DNA from 3 places in the Pseudoalteromonas sp. MB41 genome. Region 3 is predicted to be linked to each of the others. Evidence: predicted binding sites of a transcription regulator. Region 3 holds the regulator's gene; each other region holds the start of a gene.
What was found. The regulator LexA, encoded in region 3, represses DNA repair genes until DNA is damaged. The targets are predictions, from matches to a motif close to TACTGTATNNNNATACAGTA.
Positions count from the first base shown of each region.

Region 1: a site for LexA is predicted at 1,245-1,264, ahead of LPA49_RS10435 (SulA-like leucine-rich domain-containing protein). Genes of this name have one in related genera too.
Region 2: a site for LexA is predicted at 1,081-1,100, ahead of LPA49_RS14875 (YebG family protein). Genes of this name have one in related genera too.

Region 1 covers NZ_JAJJZF010000008.1:120,890-123,164, forward strand. The annotation lists gene LPA49_RS10425 (DUF6172 family protein) at 1-92, shown strand, start outside; gene LPA49_RS10430 (YchJ family protein) at 264-743, opposite strand; gene LPA49_RS10435 (SulA-like leucine-rich domain-containing protein) at 784-1,221, opposite strand; gene LPA49_RS10440 (S9 family peptidase) at 1,522-2,275, opposite strand, start outside.
Region 2 covers NZ_JAJJZF010000016.1:23,655-25,929, forward strand. The annotation lists gene dsbB (disulfide bond formation protein DsbB) at 1-282, shown strand, start outside; gene LPA49_RS14865 (DUF6170 family protein) at 282-584, shown strand; gene LPA49_RS14870 (helix-hairpin-helix domain-containing protein) at 610-903, opposite strand; gene LPA49_RS14875 (YebG family protein) at 1,154-1,462, shown strand; gene putP (sodium/proline symporter PutP) at 1,600-2,275, opposite strand, start outside.
Region 3 covers NZ_JAJJZF010000014.1:76,180-78,454, forward strand. The annotation lists gene coxB (cytochrome c oxidase subunit II) at 1-93, opposite strand, end outside; gene lexA (transcriptional repressor LexA) at 637-1,254, opposite strand; gene LPA49_RS14065 (PaaI family thioesterase) at 1,428-1,865, shown strand; gene LPA49_RS14070 (hypothetical protein) at 1,869-2,249, opposite strand.

The DNA.
Region 1 (2,275 bases), on a different contig from region 3:
GCGATATTGAAGCAAAAGGGCTTACATCGTTTTATGTCGAGATTCTAGCGCGTCCAGCACAACGCCAGTTACAAGAATTTGACGAAGAATAGTCGTTATAATTCATAGAATTTAAGAATGGGCCTTGAGGCCCATTTTTATTGTCTGAAATACAATGACATTATTGTGTGTTGATTTATATCACATGCCCACCACGCAACGGCTTTCCCTACAATGGCTAGTCAAGGTTTAGATTGGCTATATAAAAAGTGAATAGCCGTGATTTAAATTGCGTGACACTTTTTATATTTTTTGCCGCTACCGCAAGGGCATTCATCATTACGGCCAATTTTAATATCAGCAACGGGCGTTATTTCACCATCAAGGTAACGCCATAGTCCATCTTCTTTAATAAAACGCGATTTCTCGTGTAACTCACAATACAAGTTTTGGTAAAAGTAATTTGCTTTAAATTCTACAAAACCTTCTTGCTCGTTATATTCAGTATCTAAAACGCTTAGCTTGGTAAAACGACAGCTATTAGCAAAATCTTTGATTTCGCTAACAGGGTTAGCGGTTTGTTGGCTTTGTGCGTATGTTGTAAAGACATATTTTGCATCTTTTAAGGCATAAGCACTAAAGCGAGAACGCATAAGTTGTTCCGGCGTTTGCGCTTGGCTATCGCCTGCGTGCAAAGGTTGGCAGCAAAGCGAGAAATCTTGTTTGCTGCCACAAGGACAAAGGGAGTGTGTGAGTGATGTCATAACAACTTACCTAAAACAATAAATTGCTATTTTAGCAAGCCTATTGTGGCTGCGGTACTAAATTGTTTAATGGGTTGCTTTTGGTGAAGCAGTAAAACTTTGCAGATGCATGTTCTAAATTAAGAGTCATAGAATCTAGTTGATTGTTGCTGACAATATCTGTCCAGGTGATCACTGCGGCAAAGTTACCGTTGTGCAGCGCCGAACTTAACACATATTCAAGATTCACAAGGTGCTTTTGTCTGATCACTAACAGTTTACTGGTGTCGATTGAACATGAATCGAGTAATGCTTTACTTGGCACATGATCAGGTGCAATTAACAATGTCCACGCACTTTGGCTGTTATAGTGATGTAATACCTTTAATAGCTCAAATGTTGCTGAAATTTCGTCTTCAATTTGAATTAAATTAACCGACGCTTTGTCGTTATCTTGTTGATAGCTTTTAACGGTTCTTAAGGTAATTGGCTGTAACATAACTTTCACTCACTGGTTGTTTATACAGTATGTGTATACAGTAGTTTATACAGTGTTTTTGCGCAAGTGTTTTTTTGCTATTTTTTAACCAATTATTCAGTTTTTAATAATTTTAAAAAATTAAATCTTTAAAAACAATTGGTTATTTTGTTTCTTTACAGTGTGATATTTTGTTAAAAATGGATGAAATAATATATACAGTGTTTTATATCGAAGTTTATACAGTAGTTTGTATGCAGGATATTTGAGGTTTATACAGGTGTTTTGATAAAGAAGCCGGTGTACACCGGCTTCTAAAATTTAGTTTTTCAAGTACGTATTTAAAAACTCAAGGTACGCGTTTGATGCTTTGATACGGTTTTCTTTTTTAGTAAAACCATGACCTTCGTCATCGAACAACACGTATTCTACGGGGACACCATTCGCTTTTACTGCGGCAACAAGCTCATCACTCTCAACTTGCAATACACGAGGGTCGTTTGCACCTTGAATAACCATCAGTGGTTTCGTAATGTTTTTAGCATGGAAGAGGGGAGATATCGCTCGATGGCGTTCGCCATCAGTTGCAGGGTCACCCATTTCATCGTACAGCGCTTTTTTAAAGCTTTCCCACCAAGGTGGTATAGAGTTTAATGTTCTTACCCAGTTAGTTACGCCAAAAATATTAATACCTACTTTAAATTCTTCAGGTTCGAAAGCCAGCGCCGCTGCCGTCATAAAGCCACCGTAACTGCCACCCATAATGCCAATTTTATCAGCATCAACCCAGTCTAAGCTCTGTAAGTGCTTTTTCCCGTAGACAATATCTTGCAAATCGTCTGTACCATGCTTTTTATCATCTAAATGGAAAAAAGTTTTACCATAGCCAGAGCTACCGCGATTGTTTACAGCAAATATAGCATAGCCATGATTAACTAAGTGCTGCTGCATTGCGCTGTAACCTGTGCGGCTCTGGCCGCCCGGACCACCATGCACCCACACTAGAGCAGGCACTTTATTATTACTATTAGCCTGTTTGGGCTTATATAAAACGCCAGGGATTTCTAAACCGTCA
Region 2 (2,275 bases), on a different contig from region 3:
TCTGCCATTTGGGGCTACTTTATCGCAAAAGAGCACATTGCTATGCAAAACAACACAGATCCATTTGCATTTAGCTGTGCGTTTGAGCCAAATTTCCCTAGTTTCATGCCCCTACATGAATGGATCCCGCACTTTTTCGCAGCAACAGGAGACTGTGGCAATATTGATTGGCAATTTGCGTCAATGAGTATGCCCGCATGGATGGAAGTCATCTTTGCCGCATATTCAATTGTTTTTGTCGGGGTTTTAGCAAGCCGCTTACTAGTCAAAAAGTCACTGTAATGATTTACTTTTTTAGCAGTCAAATTCCTGAATTAAAGACCTTTAAAGTAAGGCAGCGTCAGCAGATAATAGCAATTGCACTGAGCCACTTAAGCCCAATGCATAAAATCGTTTTATCTGTGTGCAAACTGGCATTTTTAGCGCCCTTGTTTCTAGGCCTTGCCTACTTTGAAGGTTGGATGCTTTTACCTTGGTTATTATTAGCGGGATTAAGCTACCCATTAATCACAACGCCGGTTGAAAATATGTTCGCTCAACCTCACCTGCGAAAAGCGATACAAGAGTTTAAACAGGGCGAATAGACGCCCTGTTTAAATTACTATTTAGTTAAAGCGAAATTTTTCCTTCTATTTTAGCGAACAATTTATCACCAATCCCCTTAACCTCTTTCAGTTGCTTAACTGATTTAAATGGGCCTTGATTCTTACGATGCTCAACAATGGCTTGAGCCTTCGATTTACCAATGCCAGGTAACTGAGAAAGTTGCTCTACAGTGGCTTTATTGATACTCACTTTTTGAATTTTTGTTTGCACTGACTCAGCTGGTTTTTCAGCGAGTGCCTGAGTCGCCGGCAGTAATGCAAGACTTGCTGCAAATAGTAAACTTGATAAAAACTTCATTGTTTCCTCCATGATGTCCTTACGTGGACTGTTAAATAGTCTCGTCACCGAACACTAATTCCATTACATTCGTCACTAATTTGGTGACAAACTAAATAAAGTCAATTTATGCCTTTTTGTCAAATTAATGTCATAAAAAATACACACACGCAGCTTGCAAATTCGGCCCCAAACGATTACTGTATATAAAAACAGTAATCAAAGTAGCGATTACACGCTGCAAATGCCACGCTTGAATGCAGGAGAAATCATGGCTGTTGTTGTTAAATATGTTGTAGAAAGAAACGGAGTCGAGCGCATGACGTTTACTACCAAAAAAGAAGCTGATGCGTACGATAAAATGCTCGACATCGCTGAGTCGTTAGAGCTCATGCTTGAGAAGGTAGATGTACCATTAAGTGAGCAACAAATTGAATCTCTAGCCCTTGAAATAGCAAAAGAAAAAGACCAATTTATGGCTGTACTAAAAGGCGCTAAAGAACTGCCTAGCAAACCGAAAAAAGCCAAATCAGCAGACACAGATAAAGTCGCTGATATAAAAGAAAAAGCAGCCAGTTAATATCCCTTACTTTAGCAGCGGATATTATTCATCAAAGTAACCGGTCACTCTTAAAGTAGAGTTAAAAAAATTAACACAAAAAAGGGCAACTTATGTTGCCCTTTTTAATTACATTCTAAAGAATGACACTTAGCGTCCTAAAGTGACGATTCAACTTCATCAAATAATTGTGTAATTTCTTGTTTTGGCTCTGATGTGTTCAAGCTAACGACCACAATGGCAATACTTGATAAGATAAAGCCCGGTACAATTTCATAAATAATGGCACTTAACTTTTCACCATCAATCGTAATCGGTGCATAAATCCAAAACAGCACTGTCGCAGCGCCCACAACCATTCCCGCTATTGCCCCTTGTAGGTTCATTCGTCTCCAATAAAGGCTAAGCAACACTAACGGTCCAAATGCCGCACCAAACCCTGCCCATGCATTGCTCACTAAATCTAATATAGAGTTATCACGGTCATAAGCTAAGTAGATAGCAAAAACGGCAACCAACATCACACTAACACGACCAATTAATACCAACTCTTTTTGAGACGCGTCGCGATTCAGGTAAATTTTATAAAAATCCTCAGTCAAAGAGCTCGAACACACTAATAACTGCGAAGAAATAGTACTCATAATCGCTGCTAAAATTGCGGCTAGGAGAAAACCTGCGATCAGTGGGTGGAAAATGAGTTCAGATAAAACTAAGAAAATTGTTTCTTTATCGTCGATTGGCATTTGGTTTTCAAGCATATAAGCCGCACCGAATAAACCAGTAAATACAGCACCAATTGCAGACAATGTCATCCAAGACATACCAATACGA
Region 3 (2,275 bases):
GACACCTTTACGCATATTGAATTGGCTATTTGCCAAAGCAAGTTGCGGAAGTGCTACCAATATAAGCCACAAGGTGTAACGCAGTTTACCCATGTGACAGCTCCTTTTAATGCTATTGCAAGACGCAAAGCGAAAAGGCGTTACAGCTGGTGCCCATTCGTTTTTTTTATTGTTTAAATACCCAAACCAATCGATGGTTGATGTGTCATCTGCAAACAGCTTGGGTCTGTGTATCATCACGACGCAGTGAACGACACACTCATTGTTTAACCCCCTTACACATTTGTTGTGTGTCTTTTTCGTAAATAGGTGTTAATACAATGTACTTAACCAATTAGTTAAAAAATGAGCAATAAGCAAGTTTTTGTGGTAATAAATGTTTATTTTGGTGCAAAAATAACAACTATAATCAGCGCGTTAATTAATACTTAAGGCAAGTATAAAAACTTAAAAAGAAAGGAAAACTGCGCCGTATAAGGCTTTATGTAGAAAGTAAGGGTGAACAAATCTTAGGTAAACGGTCAAAAACAAACAACGCACCAAATTGAATCAATTTGGTGCGTTGTTTCAAAAAAGTTTAGCAAAGCAGATAAAGTAATTACTCTGCTTGTAACGATTAACGCGTAATATAAAAAGCTACATCCAATCAGCGTTGCGAATAACCCCAACCGCTAAGCCTTCAATATTAAATGACTCATGCTCTAAGTCCACTTCAATCGGGGCAAATTCTTCATTTTCAGCATGCAAAAATACTTTACGTCCTGCTTTTTCTAAGCGCTTTACAGTCACATCGTCATCGACACGTGCCACAACAACTTGGCCATTTTCTGCAACTTGCGTTTTGTGTACTGCCAGTAAGTCACCATCCATGATGCCAATGTCTTTCATACTCATGCCGTTAACTCGCAATAAGAAGTCTGCAGCGGGTTTAAACAATGCAGGGTCAACCTGACAATGGCTTTCTACATGCTCTTGCGCCAAAATAGGTTCACCCGCGGCAACACGCCCAATCAGTGGTAAGCCAAGCTGTTCTGGCTCGTCTTCTTCGACTAATTGAATGCCTCGGCTTGCTCCAGGCTTCATTTTAATCATGCCTTTTTTTGCCAGTGCTTTTAGATGCTCTTCAGCGGCATTGGCACTTTTAAATCCCAATGTTTGCGCTATTTCAGCACGCGTAGGTGGCATACCAGTGTCTTTAATAAATACTTTAATAAGTTCTAAAATTTGCGATTGGCGTTTTGTTAATGGGCGCATACAACTGGTTTTCCATACAGTACATTTAACTGTGAGTATATACAGTTATCTGAAAATCGCAAATTTAAATTCCCCTTCCTCTCATGATAAAAAACAAGCATTGAACGGTGGGGATAGATACCATATTGTATACCGATATTTCACTTAAGAAGTTAGTTTGCGAAGGAAACACAATGAGCATTTGGTATCAACCATTCACCCTCGAATTATGTAAAGAACTCGAACAGGGTATTACTGGGCAAGGCACATTAATGAAAACAATGGGCATTGAAATAACCGAAATCGGCGACGATTATTTAGTGGCCACTATGCCCGCTATTCCAGAGCATCATAACCCTATGGGGATGGTCCATGGTGGTGCTAATGTTGTTTTAGCAGAGACTGTAGCAAGTTATGCAGCCAATTTTGTGGTCGACTTCACCGCATATTATGCTGTTGGCCAAGAAATAAATGCCAATCACATTAAAGCCTCTCGAAAAGGCCTCTTAACAGCCACGGCAAAGCCACTGCACTTAGGTAAGCGAACATCTGTATGGGAAATTAAAATAACGAATGCGGCAGGTGAACTATGCTGCGTATCACGAATGACCGCAGCGGTAGTCAAGCGTTAGTGATTAACGCTCAACAGGATAAATAGTAATTTCGAGCCCTGCGCCAATCGCTGAAATACGTAATAAGGTGTCTGCGTGCAGGGCTTGATTAAAACATTTAGGTGAGTCACCCGACTCAAACCCAATATCGAAAGTACGCTTTGAGCAAGACAACCATTGCTTTAATGCATTGCGTGAGCACGACTCTATAAGTTCACATAATTGGTTGATAGCTTTATCTGGTGTGCCGATATCAGCCGCGGCTTCAATACGTGCTAATTGACGGTATTCATCTTGGTCGTAATGTAAAACCATGGCGTTTTTCTTTAAATCAGCTACCAGCGCACTAATATCGTGTTTTGATTCAAGTTCCAGATCTACATTTAAAAATTGAATTTCCGACATACTCTCGTTTTTACCCTCTATTGATA